2 regions of the Rhizobium sp. NPDC090279 genome follow, and region 2 is predicted to be linked to the other one. Evidence: riboswitches for the same ligand, from Rfam matches in the RefSeq annotation. Region 2 holds a riboswitch; the other holds the start of a gene.
What was found. Region 2 has a riboswitch for cobalamin ahead of cobU (bifunctional adenosylcobinamide kinase/adenosylcobinamide-phosphate guanylyltransferase). Riboswitches for the same ligand answer to the same signal wherever they lie in the genome.
Positions count from the first base shown of each region.

Region 1: another riboswitch for cobalamin. It lies ahead of fdhA (formaldehyde dehydrogenase, glutathione-independent); the one in region 2 lies ahead of cobU (bifunctional adenosylcobinamide kinase/adenosylcobinamide-phosphate guanylyltransferase).

Region 1 covers NZ_JBIVYI010000006.1:489,087-496,752, forward strand. Annotated here, with positions in the region: partial or broken gene ACIQWP_RS18010 (glycosyltransferase family 2 protein) at 1-267, opposite strand, end outside; gene ACIQWP_RS18015 (SDR family NAD(P)-dependent oxidoreductase) at 510-1,304, opposite strand; gene ACIQWP_RS18020 (GlxA family transcriptional regulator) at 1,500-2,438, shown strand; gene ACIQWP_RS18025 (inorganic diphosphatase) at 2,555-3,157, shown strand; gene ACIQWP_RS18030 (helix-turn-helix domain-containing protein) at 3,264-3,422, opposite strand; gene ACIQWP_RS18035 (hypothetical protein) at 3,441-3,569, opposite strand; gene ACIQWP_RS18040 (hypothetical protein) at 3,645-3,776, shown strand; gene ACIQWP_RS18045 (hypothetical protein) at 4,065-4,673, opposite strand; gene fdhA (formaldehyde dehydrogenase, glutathione-independent) at 5,154-6,344, opposite strand; cobalamin riboswitch at 6,570-6,770, opposite strand; gene ACIQWP_RS18055 (aspartate aminotransferase family protein) at 6,959-7,666, opposite strand, start outside.
Region 2 covers NZ_JBIVYI010000004.1:241,803-249,468, forward strand. Annotated here, with positions in the region: gene cobW (cobalamin biosynthesis protein CobW) at 1-804, opposite strand, end outside; gene cobU (bifunctional adenosylcobinamide kinase/adenosylcobinamide-phosphate guanylyltransferase) at 810-1,334, opposite strand; cobalamin riboswitch at 1,475-1,875, opposite strand; gene ACIQWP_RS11870 (chloride channel protein) at 2,058-3,854, shown strand; gene ACIQWP_RS11875 (cobyric acid synthase) at 3,954-5,408, opposite strand; gene ACIQWP_RS11880 (hypothetical protein) at 5,644-5,787, shown strand; gene ACIQWP_RS11885 (ABC transporter substrate-binding protein) at 6,609-7,607, shown strand.

The DNA of each region.
Region 1 (7,666 bases), on a different contig from region 2:
ACAAGATATCCATCGGCGCCCTGCCGGAACTCCGGCTCCGGGACCGGCATGACCGCCGTTCACCTCGCGTAGACATGTCTTTGTTCGCGGACCGTAGGAGGCAATGATGTCAGCGGTCGTATCGGTCGATGCGTCGTCGACGACGATGACTTCGGTATCGTCGTAGTCCTGTTCCAATGCACTGTCGATGCTGCGCCTCAGAAAGTGCGCGTAGCTGTAGTTTGCAATAACGATGGAAATAGGAATGTGGTCTTGGATGGAATACATCGCATTGAACCTCGCAGTTCTGCTTTGGTCGCGGCGAACCTTCTCATTCAGGTCCTTATAGGAGATCGTTGCTGGCTAGAACATGTCGTGACATGCAGGTCGTGTGTCACGAATATATCAAGCAGTGGATGTTTGGATCATGTCGACCCATCTGCCTGCTCGAGCCTCGTCAGTTTTATGGCCTTTGAATGACCGACGCTCATGAATTGAATGCCGGTCATCCCATCAGCTCGACATTCTCTTCACTTCACCTTGTAGCGTGGAGCTGCGGCGGAGCGTGACAGATTGGGCTTCAGAGCCTGCCGCGCATCCTCATAGGCATTCTGCAGCCCGACGTCTTCGAGAGCGGGGATCGTCACCAGTTCCCCCTGGTCAAAGCCGACCAGAGCAGCGTCGACCATGTCCTCCGTCGACATCACGATCTCGGATGGCAGATGCTCGACGTTGACGCCGGCGACCGCCCAGAACTCCGTCGCGGTCGCGCCGGGCAGAACTGCCTGTACGCGAATATTCTTGTCCGCCAGCTCATGTTTCAGGGATTGGCTGAAAGCGAGAACAAAGGCTTTCGTGCCGCCATAAACGCCATTCAGCAGTTCCGGCGCGATCGCGACGATCGACGCAATATTGATGACGGAACCGCCACCGCGCTGAACAAAGCCGGGCACGACGGCATAAGTAAGCCGCATCAACGCCGTAACGTTCAGATCGATCATCTGCTGCATCCTGTCGACATCCGCCTCCAGCAGGGGGGCTGCTCCGCCAAAACCGGCATTGTTGACGAGAAGCGTGATCGCTTCATCCGTCTTGAGCACATGTTCGATGCGGCGCAGATCGCTCTGAGAGCCCAGATCCGCGGCAATGACTTCGACATTTCGCCCCGTCTCCGCGCGCAGCTGAGCCGCGATCGCCGAAAGCCGCTCCTCATTGCGTGCCACGAGGATGAGGTCGAAACCCCGATTGGCAAGCCGATGCGCGTAAACAGCGCCAATACCCGATGAAGCGCCCGTTACCAGTGCTTTGCCCAATGAATTTGTCATAGTCTCCATTCCTTGTCCTGCGGCGTTGCTATCCCGCGTGCCATGACAATACGCGCGAAAGTCTATGACCAAAATGTCATATTCACCACGTTTTCAGACATTCAACGCGGCGAATAATGCTTGGAATTGCAGGAAATAGGTGCATTTAGCGGCTGAGAAATGCTATAAGCACCTTTTCCAGCCGCGAGCTTTGTCATGCACTCCATTGGATTTCTGATCTTTCCCGGCTTTCAGGTCATGGGATTTACCGCAGTGACCGCCTTCGAGGTCGCCAATCTCGCAAGCGAAAGGGAACTCTACCGCGTGACGCTCCTTTCGGAGGCGGGAGGGCTTGTGCGCTCGTCGGCAGGGTTCAGCGTCGAAACAGAGGCCTTTGGCGAGACTTCGTTCGATTCTCTTTTCATCGGTGCCGCCACGGAAGTCTCGGCGATGTCTCCGGCGACCCTCGACTTTATCCGTCAGGCCGCGAAATCCTCGCGTCGCGTCGCCGCGCCTTGCACCGGCGCGTTTGCCTTGGCCGAAGCCGGCCTGCTCGATGGCCGCCGTGCAACGACCCATTGGGTCTTTGCGCGCGAGCTGCGGGATCGTTTCCCCGCCCTGAAAGTCGACGAGGACAAGATCTTCATCGTCGATGGGTCGATCTGGACATCGGCTGGCATGACCGCGACCATCGATCTTGCGCTTGCGATGATCGAGAAGGATCATGGAGAAGAGCTGGCACGTGCGGTAGCCCGAAAGCTCGTCGTCTATCATCGCCGCGCCGGCGGACAGTCGCAGTTTTCGACCCTGCTGGAGCTCGAGCCGAAATCGGATCGTGTGCAACGGGCACTCGACTTTGCGGGACGAAACCTGCGCAAGATCGTATCGGTCGAGGAACTGGCTGACGCGGCAAGCCTCAGCCCTCGCCAGTTCAACCGCGTCTTTCGCAGCGAAACCGGCCAGTCCCCCGCCAAGGCGATCGAGAACATGCGGGTCGAAGCCGCGCGGCTGATGATCGAGGATGGTCGCCATTCGATGGACGAAATCGCCAGCGAAGTCGGCTTTGCCGATCGCGAGCGCATGCGCCGCGCCTTCCTGCGCGTGCTCGGCCAGCCGCCGCAAACGATCCGCCGCAATGTGCGTGCATTCGGTTGAATGCCGAAGCGGCGACCGATCGCGGGCACTTAACTGTGCATTCACCGATTTATGTCACAAGCCCGTAACAACCCCTGATTAGGTCGACTACGTTCAACCTTAACGCGGGGGCGTATATGAAAAAGCTTATCTCTCTCATTGCATTTGCCATGCTGTCCGGTACGGTGGCTTCGGCTTCCGACTATGTATCCTATATCGACTACCCACAGCCGAAGGACGAGAGCCGGGAGTTCTACACCGCTATCGAGATTCCGGCCGGCAGCTTCACCAAATACGAGATCGACGCCAAGACCGGTCACATCGTTGTCGACCGCTTCCAGTCCATGCCGGTTGCCTATCCGGCAAATTACGGCTCCATCACCAGCTCGCTGGGCGGTGATGGCGACCCGCTCGACGCCATCGTCTATACGCGCGAACCGATCGTTCCCGGTGCCATCGTCCGCGTGCGCGCGATCGGCGTGCTGAAGATGATCGACGGCGGCGAGGTCGACAACAAGATCGTTGCCGTACCGACGACGAAGATCGACCCGACCTATGACAGCATCAAGGAGATCTCCGATCTTCCCAAGCTCGAGCAGGATCGCCTCCAGGCATTCTTCCGCGTCTACAAGCAGCTTCCCGATGCCCGCAAAGTCGTCGAAGTCGGCGGCTTCGAGAATGCAGAGATGGCCAAGAATGAAGTTGCTGCCGCTCTCAAGGCCTATAGCGACAAGAAGTAAGAACGACTGGAAGGGGCGGCAAGCGCCGCTCCTTTCGGATCGCAGGCAGAGCACGAGACAAACCTTCTCAAAGCCGAGTGCCATCGCGCCCCCTCGATCGGCCGGCTCAAGGAGAAGCTTCGCTCAGTGCGCTTGCCTGCCACAATCTCCTGCCGTCCTCTCCGGGCGGAAAGCCGAACTGGCGGCGATATTCGCGGCTGAACTGCGAAGGGCTGTCATAGCCAACGGCAAAGGCGACTTCGGCGACGTCTTCCGCTGCTGACATCAGGCGGGAGCGCGTCGTCTACAGGCGAAGCTGCTTCTGATACTGGATCGGCGTCAGCGACGTGACGCCAAGAAAGTGACGATGGAAGGTACTCACGCTCATGCCAGCCATGCGCGCCAGCGCTTCGATGTATTTCGGTTCATCCACTGGATCTCCTCGCGCCCGCTTCTGTTCATCATTGGCACCGAGGCTGTGACGTCATGGATGGCGAGCGAGGCATATATGGCTGCGCGCGAACCCAAGAAAGCGTTCTGGATCGAATGTGCCAGCCATGTCGATCTTTACGACAGAGACGAATATGTGTCGCTTGCCATCACCAAGCTCGCCTCCTTCTTCAAGTCGAGCCTTGCATAGCTGCAGTATGCGTAATGGTCAGAGCCAAGTCTACCTTGATCACGATCCAGCGGTCCCTTCCTGGCCGCTGAACTGCATCAAACGACATGAGGCATGATGGCGGCGTATCGACTGCCTTGATACGCCGCCGTCTCATGGGGGCTTTCCAGTCATCCATTCTTGGCGACATAAAGGCTGTTCGTCCGTTGCGGTTAACCGCAAACGAATACGCGATCGAGCTATCGCTTGTGCTGCATCTGCTGCAGAACCAAGACAAAGTGAAGCCCGTGTGAGGCGGGCTTCCTTGTCTTATTCGGCTGCGCCAGCAGCCTTGGTCTTACGCGTGCGCTTCGGCTTTGCTGCTTCTGCAGCAGCTGGTGCGGGAGCGGCAGCAGCAGAAGCAGCCTTCGCCCGAGTAGCCTTCGGTGCAGCCTTGGCGACAGCAGCCTTGGCAGCGGCAGGCTTGACGACGGCCGACTTTGCCGCTGCGGCGGGCTTGGCAGCCTTCGCCTTGGTCTTCGAGGCGGGTGCCTTGCCTCCGGTCTTTGCTGCATTCAGAAGCGCAACGCGACGCTGGCGGTTCTGCTCAAGAGCCTGCCGGAAGCCGGTATCATGCTCCGCGTGATGGGCGAGATCATCGAGAAACTCTGCCACATCCTTGACGGTGTCAACAACGACATAGTTCAATCCACGACCAGCGTTGACGGAGTCGCGACCGACCGTCACGCCGAAGCCGCCGGGCACACGCTGGAACCAAGTGGAGCGCCACTTCCTGAAGCCGGCCGCGTCACGCTCGTACTCCTCCAGATATGCCTTCTGTTCTGCTACTCGAGCACGAAATGTATCAATAACATTCCGCGCGCCAGCCTTCGGCTTATCAGCCTTCTTTGAAGTCCATTTCTCAAGAAAGTTTGCCATTGGTCCGATCTCTTCAGGTTAGCGTTCCTTGCCAAGCCGCCATTGACTAGGAAGCAATGACGGAGCTCCTCCACAGGGATGCCCGCATATATGTAAAGGATAGATGTATAATGGCAACATAATCCGTTATTATTATCGATAATTGGCCATTACAGCGGCGTCATTGCCGCTCGTGGAGCTCAAAAGGCGTGAATTTCGCTACTTCCCCCTTCATAATCGACCGCCTCTCACCAAGATCTGGAATATCGACAGGCCAGTGCTGCGGTGCATACTTGCCTGAAGTACTCCATGGCAGTGCAAAAGATTGCAGACGTATTCATGGGCTACCTGATGTCAACGCCGGCTTTTGTTGCCGTTTTGTTGTCCGGCAAACTCATAACCGTTCGCCGATACGACATCGGGAGCGGAGATATCAACCTCCACTCCCGACCTATCTTCGTCTTGAGATCGCCGCATGATCCCGTGAGTTTTTCTTCTTCTCTATGCCGCCTTCAGCAACTCGCCATGCGGATCAAGCACGAATTTCGTTGCAGCGCCCTGATCGAAGCTTTCATATCCTTGTGCCGCATCTTCGAGCGAGATGATCTTGGCGTTGACGATATCGGCAATGGGCAGCCTGTCATGCAGGATCGCCTGCATGAGCTGCCGATTGTACTTGAGCACCGGCGTCTGACCCGTATGGAAGGATTGCGCCTTCGCCCAGCCGAGGCCGAAACGTAACGACAGACTGCCCTGCTTGGCTGCATTATCCGCGGCGCCAGGATCTTCCGTCACATATAGTCCGGGAATGCCGATCGAACCGGCCGCGCGGGTGATCTCCATCATCTGATTGAGCACGATTGCCGGCTGCTCGCCGCCCGAATGCCCTCGGGCTTCGAAGCCAACAGCATCGATCGCGCTATCGACTTCATTCGTGCCGACGACCTCGGCGATCATGTCGCCGAGACGATCGCTCTTGGAGAGATCTATGGGCTCGAAACCGACCTTGGCGGCATGCGCAAGGCGATCCTTGTTGAAATCGCCGATCATGACGACGGCGGCACCGAGAATACGAGCGGAAGCTGCAGCCGCCATGCCGACGGGGCCGGCACCTGCGACATAGACGGTCGAACCCACGCCGACGCCTGCGCGAACGGCGCCATGAAAGCCGGTTGGCAGAATGTCCGAGAGCATGGTGAGATCGCGGATCTTCGCCATGGCCTTGTCGCGGTCGGGGAATTTCAGCAGGTTGAAATCCGCGTAGGGTATCATGACGTAGCGCGCCTGGCCGCCGATCCAGCCGCCCATGTCGACATAGCCGTAAGCGCCGCCGGCGCGCGACGGGTTCACCGTCAGGCAAACGCCGGTGTCTTGCGACTTGCAGCAACGGCAGCGGCCGCAAGCGACATTGAACGGAACCGAGACGATGTCGCCGACATCAAGCATCTCGACGTCGATGCCCTTCTCGATGACCTGTCCGGTGATCTCGTGCCCAAGCACGAGGCCCGGCATCGCTGTCGTGCGGCCGCGCACCATGTGCTGATCGGAGCCGCAGATATTCGTGGAGATCACCTTCAGGATCACGCCATGCTCGATGCGGCGGCCATCCGGCGCCTCCAGTTTCGGATCGTCGATATCGCGAACCTCGACCTTGCCGGGTCGCATATAGACGACGCCTCTGTTCCCAGTCATGCCATCTCCTCCTTGGTTGAACGCTTGATCATGACAGCCCGAGATTTCGGGCCTCTTCGGATCGGCCCGCTCCTCAACGGGCAGAACAGCAGCAAAATCGGTCACGTCAGCCGCAGCTTCAGCGGCATTCCGACCGGCGCATGCGTGACTGAACATGGAGCTGCGAGATTGGAACGGGGTGATCTCAAGACACCCGCATTCGTCTCTCGATCGCCCACCGCGATCAGTCGAGCCTGCCGTCAAGGCTGGTTTCCGGGCTTCAGACCTGTCCGTTCGGACATCCCGACACCTTCCCGGCCCATTTGCCAGTGGCATCAATCGAGACATTCGGTCCGCTACCGTTGCGGGGGCAGCACCGGCCTAAGACCGGTTTCCCAATTATCCATCAGGGCATTTCCCGATGGCACCTTGAACGTATCCAGAAGATCACGGCAAGCGACGTGGCGCGCCTAAGAAAACGACATCGGCATCTTGCTGGACGACATCGGTTTTTTTCACTTCATATGGCAAACCGCTGCCAGCGATCATATGGCGGCACAGCATGGCAGCAACCGCAGCGCTTCACGAATCGTGACTTGGCCGGCGCCATTAGCGCCGGCCAGGCTCAGAGATTATCAGGCAGCCCGCTTCAGTGCATCGCCGAGCATGGAGACGAGCGTTTCGATCTCGGCGCGCTCGATGATGAGCGGCGGTGACAGCGCGATGATATCGCCCGTGACACGGATCAGCAGCCCCTTCTGGAAACAATCGACGAAGACGTCGTAGGCGCGGGTGCCGGGAGCGCCGTCGCGCGGCGCGAGTTCGATGGCGCCGACGAGGCCGAGATTGCGGATATCGACCACATGCGGCAGGCCTTTCAGCGAATGCAGCGCCTTCTGCCAGTCTTCCGCCAGCTCGCTCGCGCGGCTGAGAAGGCCTTCCTCCTCATAGATTTCCATGGTTGCGAGACCGGCGGCGCAGGCGACCGGATGACCTGAATAGGTATAGCCGTGGAAGAGCTCGATCTGGTTTTCCGGACCGTTCATCAGGCCATCATAGACCTTGCGGCTGGAGAAGACCGCACCCATCGGTATGGTGCCGTTGGTGATGCCTTTTGCTGTCGTCACGAGGTCGGGAACGACACCGAAATACTCGGTCGCAAATGGCGTCCCCAGTCGGCCGAAGCCGGTGATCACCTCGTCGAAGATCAACAGGATGCCGTATTTGTCGGCGATCGCCCGCAGCCGTTCGAGATAGCCTTTCGGCGGCAGGATGACGCCGGCCGAACCGGACATCGGCTCGACGATGACGGCAGCGATCGTTTCAGCGCCATGCAGCGCCAC
Region 2 (7,666 bases):
GTCGGCAATCGGGCCAAGCTCGACGACGAAGCTGTCGAACTCGTCGTGATCGTGCGGCGTGCCGTCCTCATGCTCCAGCTCGTGGTGCGATTTGCGGTTGACGATATCATCTTCCGTGCCGATGCCGAGGCCGAGCAGGATGGCGGCCGGCACATCGCCGTTCTTTGCTTCGATGATGGTCGGCTTGCGCGCGGTGCGCGAGGCGACTTCGGCGCGGACGCGGCCGAGGCCCTCGACATCGATCAGATCGGTTTTGTTGAGTACGATCAGATCGGCGCAGGTCAGCTGATCCTCGAACAACTCTTCGATCGGGCTTTCGTGATCGAGCGAGTCGTCCTCGACGCGGCGGGCTTCGACGGCATCGTGATCGTCGGCGAAACGGCCGGCGGCAACGGCGGCACTATCGACCACCGTAATGACGCCGTCGACGGTGACGTGGGTGCGAATGTCAGGCCAGTTGAAGGCGGCGACCAGCGGCTGCGGCAGGGCGAGACCCGAGGTCTCGATGACGATGTGATCCGGGCGCGCGTCGCGCTCCAAGAGCTTCGTCATGGTCGGGATGAAATCGTCGGCGACGGTGCAGCAGATGCAGCCGTTGGTCAGCTCGATGATATCGTCCTCGGTGCAGTTCTCCGCGCCGCAGCCCTTGAGCACGTCGCCGTCGACGCCGAGATCGCCGAACTCATTGATGATCAACGCAATCTTCTTGCCGCCGGCATTCTGCAGGAGGTTGCGGATCATCGTCGTCTTGCCGGCTCCGAGAAAGCCGGTGATGACGGTGGCGGGAATCTTTTCCTGGTTCATATGCATCAACCCTTCATTTTCAGCGGCAAACCCGCTGCGATAAAATAAACTTCGGCACTTACCGCCGCGACCATCTGGTGCAACCGGCCGGCATGATCGCGGAATTCGCGTGCCATGCGATTCTCCGGCACGATTCCGAGCCCGACCTCGTTGGAGACGAGAACGAGTCGCGATCGTGCCTTCGGCAGAAATTCGGCAAGAGCGGCAAACTCGCCCGCCATGTCTCGTTCAGCCATCATCAGATTGGTGGCCCAGAGCGTCAGGCAGTCGACAAGCACCGCCCGTCCTTCGGCATCGATCGCGGCCAGCCGCTTGACGAGATCGAGCGGCTCCTCATGCGTCTGCCATAGATCGCCGCGGTCGGAACGGTGCTGGGCGATACGCTCGCGCATCTCGTCGTCCCACGCCTGGCCTGTCGCCACATAGTGACGGTCAAGACCGGTGTCCGAAATCAGGCCTTCGGCGAATCTGGATTTGCCGGAGCGCGCGCCACCGAGGACGAAAACGGCTCGGGAAGTCGAAGAAGACATGCGCTATGCCCGCTCCCGCGCAGCGGCGAGGGTCGGCAGCACGTCGCTGAAACCGGAAAACAGGCGTCTACACGCCGAAAACTCGTCTTGTGCCATGACAACCTCCGTGCTGGCAGCGGAACTCACGTCCCAGAACAGGCTCTGCGCCCGGCACGCATGGCAGGTCTCCTGGCTCGCGGATAAGGCGCCGCGACGGGGGCGGACCGAAACCGGTCGCCCCCGATCGTGCGCCAGCGGGTCTTTCTCGCCTTCCCGGCAATACATCATGAAAAGGCGGACGATTCGTAGAATGAGAGGCGTCCAGCCCCGGTTGATCATGATGCCACGCCAGTGGCTTTTTCGACTTGAGCCTGCCCCGCCCCGTGCGCCCCATGCGAACGATCGACAGGAATAGGCTTCAAACCGAACGAAAGACCCTGACCGCTCTACAGTCGCGGGGTCGGCTGTGATGAGAACGCCCGGATTGGGTCCGTCCCGTTACATTCCCTTTTCATCCCATGCGGCAGATCGCCGCTCAGGAACCATTCGTTATGCCGGCAATGATTAGGCTTTCACTTACGTCAAGTCAATCAAGGGCATGGATGCGACGTCGGCCGTCCTGATTGCGAAATCGGCGAAAAATTCCCTCAAAACCAACGGCTTTTTTGCCGTAATTCTTTGATGTTAGGAGTTTATAGAGGGTCAGCCCTCACATTCTAGCAAAAAACGTATCGTTCGCTTCCAATGTTGCAGAAATTCCAACCGCGACGCCTCGGCGTCTTCTCGGCTCTATTCGATCTCGGTCGGTTCAGGGCATTGCTGCGTCGTGGCGAATTGGGACTGGTTTTCGCCGGTGCGCTGGTGGGAGTAGCCTCCGGTTGCGCCGTGACGGCGATGAGCTACATCTCGCGCAAGCTTCACAGCGTCATCTACGGCATAACCGACTACGAGCGCCTGAGTTCGGCGGCGATGGCTATTCCCGACAAATCGGTGCTGCTGATCGCGCCGATCGCGGGCGGGATGATCCTCGGCATCCTGCTCTATGTATTGTCGCGTACACGCAAGAAGCCGATGGTCGACCCGATCGAAGCCAATGCGCTGCATGGCGGCCGCATGTCGCTCACCGACAGTATCATCGTCGCGGTGCAGAACCTGATCTCGAACGGATTCGGCGCCTCGGTCGGGCTCGAGGCCGGCTACACACAGATCGCCGCCGGCATCGCCTCGAAATTCGGCTACAAGATGCAGATGCGCCGCGCGGATCTACGCATGCTCGTCGGCTGCGGCGCCGCCGGCGCCATTGCCGCCGCCTTCAACGCACCGCTCACCGGCGCCTTCTACGCCTTCGAGCTGATCATCGGCAGCTATTCGATCCTGACCCTGACCCCGGTTGTCGTCTCGGCACTGATATCGACTGTCATCGCAAGATTGCTGGCCGGCGACGACTTCGCCATCGATATCGATCATTTTGGCGCGATCGTCCCGGCGGACTATCTTCCCGCCGTCCTCCTCGGCGCCTTCTGCGCCGGTATCGGCATCCTGATCATGCAGGGCGTCGCCTGGGTCGAGGAGCTGGCGCGCAAAAGCTCCATCGCGCCTCCCTTCCGCCCCGCGCTTGGCGGCCTCGTCGTCGGAATACTGGCGCTGATCTCGCCGCAGGTCCTGTCGGCTGGTCATGGCGCCCTGCATCTCAACCTGTCGACAGACGTAACGCTTGGGGCGTTGGTCGGCCTGTTCCTGCTCAAATCGCTTGCGTCTGCAGTGTCGATCGGCTCTGGCTTCAGAGGCGGCCTGTTCTTCGCTTCGCTGTTCATGGGTGCGCTGCTCGGCAAGATTTTCGCCTATTGCGCCCCTTATTTCGATCACGCCACGCTGACGCCGGTCGTCTACGCGGTGGTCGGCATGAGCTCGCTTGCCGTCGCGATCATCGGCGGCCCGCTGACGATGACGTTCCTGGCACTTGAGATCACCGGTGACTTTCCGATCACCGCTCTGGTGCTGGCGGCCGTCATTACCTCGTCGCTCGTGGTACGCACCACCTTCGGCTACTCCTTCGCCACATGGCGCTTCCATCTGCGGGGCGAAAGCATCCGCAGCGCCCACGATGTCGGCTGGATTCGCAACCTGACCGTCGCCCGCATGATGCGCCCCGACGTGCATACGGGCAGCATCGACATGAGCATCGAGGAGTTCCGCAAGAATTTTCCGATCGGCTCGGCTCAGCGCGTCATCCTCATCGACAAGAACGAGAAATATTCGGGAATGGTTCTCGTACCCGATATCTATGCAAGCCCGATCGAAAAGGACGACGAGGAGCACGGTCTTTCCGATTTCATCCGGTTGCGCAACGAATTCCTGCAGCCGCAGATGAACGCCAAACAGGCAGCCGCGATGTTCGACCAGACCAAGAGCGAAGCGCTCGTCGTGGTCAACGATCTGATCGAACGCAAGGTGATCGGCCTGTTGACGGAGAGCTATACGCTGCGCCGCTACAGCGAAGAACTCGACCGCCGCCGCCGGGAAGTGTCGGGCGAACTCTAGAGCATTTCCAGAAAAAGTGCGCAGCGGTTTTCCGTCCGGAATGCGTAAAGAAACAAGAGGATAGAGCGTTTTCGCGATTCGAAGAAAAGCGGAAATGCTCTAGCTCACAAGACTGTCGAGCCAGGCTGGATCGAGCGCACTTTCCAGTTCCCCGGCGATTTCATCCAGCGCCGCATCGACGCCGGCACGATAATCCATCCGCTCCCCGGCAAGGCCAAAGCTTGCCAACAGCCTTGCCCGATAGGCATCGCTGCCGAAGAGGCCGTGCAGATACGTGCCCATGACGCGTCCATCAGGCGATACGGCCCCATCGGGCCGGCCGTCGATGACAGTCGAGGGTCGTTCGCAGTCGGCGCCTCGCGTCACGCCGAGATGGATTTCATAACCCGATAGCGGCACGTCATATTCTTTCGAGACCGCAAGGCTGTTGCGCACCGTCTTTTCAGGCGCCATCTCCGTCTCGATATCCAGAAGACCCAATCCCGGCGTCTCGGTCACCGATCCTTCGATACCGAGCGGGTCATAGACCGTATGACCCAGCATCTGATAGCCGCCGCAAATACCGATGACACGGCCGCCGCGACGCACATGCGCGGCAATATCGCGATCCCATCCCTGCTCGCGCAGATCGAGGAGGTCACCGATGGTTGACTTCGATCCCGGCAGAACCACAAGCCCCGCATCATCAGGCAGCCGCTGGCCGGGACGGACGAAGACGAGATCGACGTCGGGCTCGGCCCGCAGCGGATCGAGATCGTCGAAATTGGCGATGCGCGATAGTACGGGCACGGCAACCTTCAACGCGCCGGACGAGCCGCGGGCAAGCCGCTCCAACACGACGGAATCCTCGGCGGGCAGGCGAGCCGCCGCTTTCAGCCACGGCACGACGCCATGGCATTGCCAGCCGGTGAAGCCGCCAATCGCCTCTATGCCCTCGCCGAACAGCGAGACATCGCCGCGAAACTTATTGATGATGTAGCCGCGGATCATGCGCCGGTCTTCTTCCGGCAGAATATGGTAGGTGCCGACCAGCGACGCGATCACGCCGCCGCGGTCTATGTCGCCGACCAACACTACGGGAACGTTGGCGCGTGTCGCAAAGCCCATGTTGGCGATGTCGCCTCGCCGCAGATTGATCTCAGCCGGTGAACCTGCCCCTTCGACGATGACGAGATCTGTTCCTGCGCGCATCGTCGCGAAGCTTTCAAGCACCGAGCCAAGCAATTGCGGCTTCAGCGCCTGATAGTCCCTGCCCTTCGCATGGCCCCAGACCTTGCCCTGCACGATGATCTGGCTGCCCGTTTCCGATTGCGGCTTCAACAGCACCGGATTCATGTGCACGGATGACGGAACGCGTGCTGCCAGCGACTGCAGCCATTGGGCACGGCCGATTTCGCCACCGTCCTCGGCAACGGCTGCATTGTTGGACATGTTCTGCGGCTTGAACGGGCGTACCCTCACGCCCCTGTTTGCGAAGAGCCGGCACAGCCCCGCGACCAATACCGTTTTTCCGACATCGGAGCCGGTTCCCTGCAGCATGATCGCTCTTGTCATTCCTCACCACCTCGATATGCCACAGCCACTGAAAACGCTCGATTCCGCCACGATTCCGCCGTGATCTTCAACTGCCGGAAACAGCGACCGCGATACAAAAATGCATCACATTCAAACATGCTCCATTTGCGACATCGGATGACGATTTCATCCATTGTTAGTGACGCGGAAGAAGATTATCTCCACCGCGAAAACACACAACGAAACCGGCCGGCCCGGGTCGGAGGATACCCCAATGCTCTTCATCTTCAACAGACAGAATTCCATTCAGATCGCCTGGAACGGCAAGCTTCCGGCTCACCGCCCGGAAAGCCGCCTGCAGCAGCTTGATACGCGCTTCGGCACGGTCGGCTTCATCCGCACCTATAATGTCGGCTGATATCTCGTCAAGTTGACATCCAGACAGATGAGAAGCCGCCATGCGACAGCATCGGCGGCTTTATTTTTCATCGCTATCCAGCTGAGAAATGAGTGCTGCCGCTTCCCGCAGGCGACAAGCCGTCTCAAAACGGTACCCTCTAAAGCGCGAAAACCGCGCGATCCGGAGATCGACGCGGTTTGCCAAAAACGCCGGCTTCCCTGCACATACACCACAAGGTTCGCTTTCCCCGGTACGCAAAACCTGATCCAGGGAAGCAGCGGTATGTCCCCCGCCACGCATCGATTGATAAACCGACATCGTTACCGGAGGGTTATTAAGTGCTTAAATTAGAGTGAATCCGAAAATTTTTTGAAAATTTTCCCCTTTGCGTTGAGAAATCGCAAAGGACGCAAATGGGATACAAAACGTCTTTCAGGGACGCGATATTTGAGCGGTATTTAAGTCCGGCTCGACATCAAAGCTTTGCAGAAGCCTCGCAATGCCCATTTTACAGCTATGAATAGCAGAAAACGGGCTAATTCAGGCGCTTAATTAAGCTTCTCCAAGAGGCACGATAACTTCAATTGGCCGACGGGCTGTTGATTTATTCATTCAAATCCTTACGCTGCCCTACGTCGATGCAAAGAATGCTCGGCCGCGACAGGGTTCCGCGGTCGCAAAAAGACCAAATGCACGACAGCAGCAAAGGGGACCGTACGGGCGTCGTCAGCGGCGTATGAACGGTTGCAATTAGACCGCGCTGACAGGGGATCGACAGAAATCGCAAGCGTTTGGAGTCGATTTCCGCAACGTAACGAAAAATTGGGAGACGATATCAAATGAAGAAGCTTCTCGCTTCAGCCATCTTCGCATTTGGCGCCTATGCTTTGGCTGGTTCGGCGCACGCCGCTGATTGCGGCAGCGTATCTATCGCTGAAATGAACTGGGCATCGGCAGGCGTTGCCGCCCAGGTCGATAAGTTTATCCTTCAAAATGGCTACGGCTGCAACGTCACCCTGGTGACCGGCGACACCCAGCCGACCTTTACGTCCATGGACGAAAAGGGCGAACCGGATGTCGCTCCGGAACTCTGGGTCAATGCCGTGCGCACCGCGCTCGACAAGGCCGTGTCCGAAGGCCGCCTGATCGAGGCAGCACCGCTGCTCAGCGACGGCGGCGTGGAAGGCTGGTGGATTCCGAAGTTCCTTGCCGACGCCCATCCCGACATCAAGACCGTTCAGGACGCGCTGAAGCATCCCGAACTCTTCCCTGCTCCGGAAGATCCGTCGAAGGGCGCCGTCTATGACTGCCCGGCAGGCTGGAACTGCCAGATCTCCACGACCAACCTCTACAAGGCCCTTGGCGCCGAGAAGCTCGGCTTCACGCTGGTCGACACCGGTTCGGCTGCAGGTCTCGACGGCTCGATCGCCAACGCCTTCGAAAAGAAAACCGGCTGGCTCGGCTACTATTGGGCTCCGACCGCCATCCTCGGCAAGTACGACATGGTGCGCCTGAGCTTCAACGTACCGCACGACAAGAAGGAATGGGACGCCTGCACCTCGCAGCAGGATTGCGCCAGTCCGAAGGTCAATTCCTATCCGGTTTCGGACGTCTATACCGTTGTGACCAAGGGCTTCGCATCGAAGGCCGGCGTTGCAATGGATTACGTCAAGACCCGCAAATGGGATAACGCCACCGTCGGCAAGGTTCTGGCCTGGATGACGGACAATCAGGGCACGAACGAGGATGGCGCCAAGTACTTCCTCAAGACCTACCCCGATATGTGGACCAAGTGGGTTGCTCCGGACGTTGCCACCAAGGTCAAGGCTTCGCTCTAATCGATGCTGAGAAATCGGCGGCGGGCTTTTGCCTGCCGCCGATTCCGCATTAACCCGCC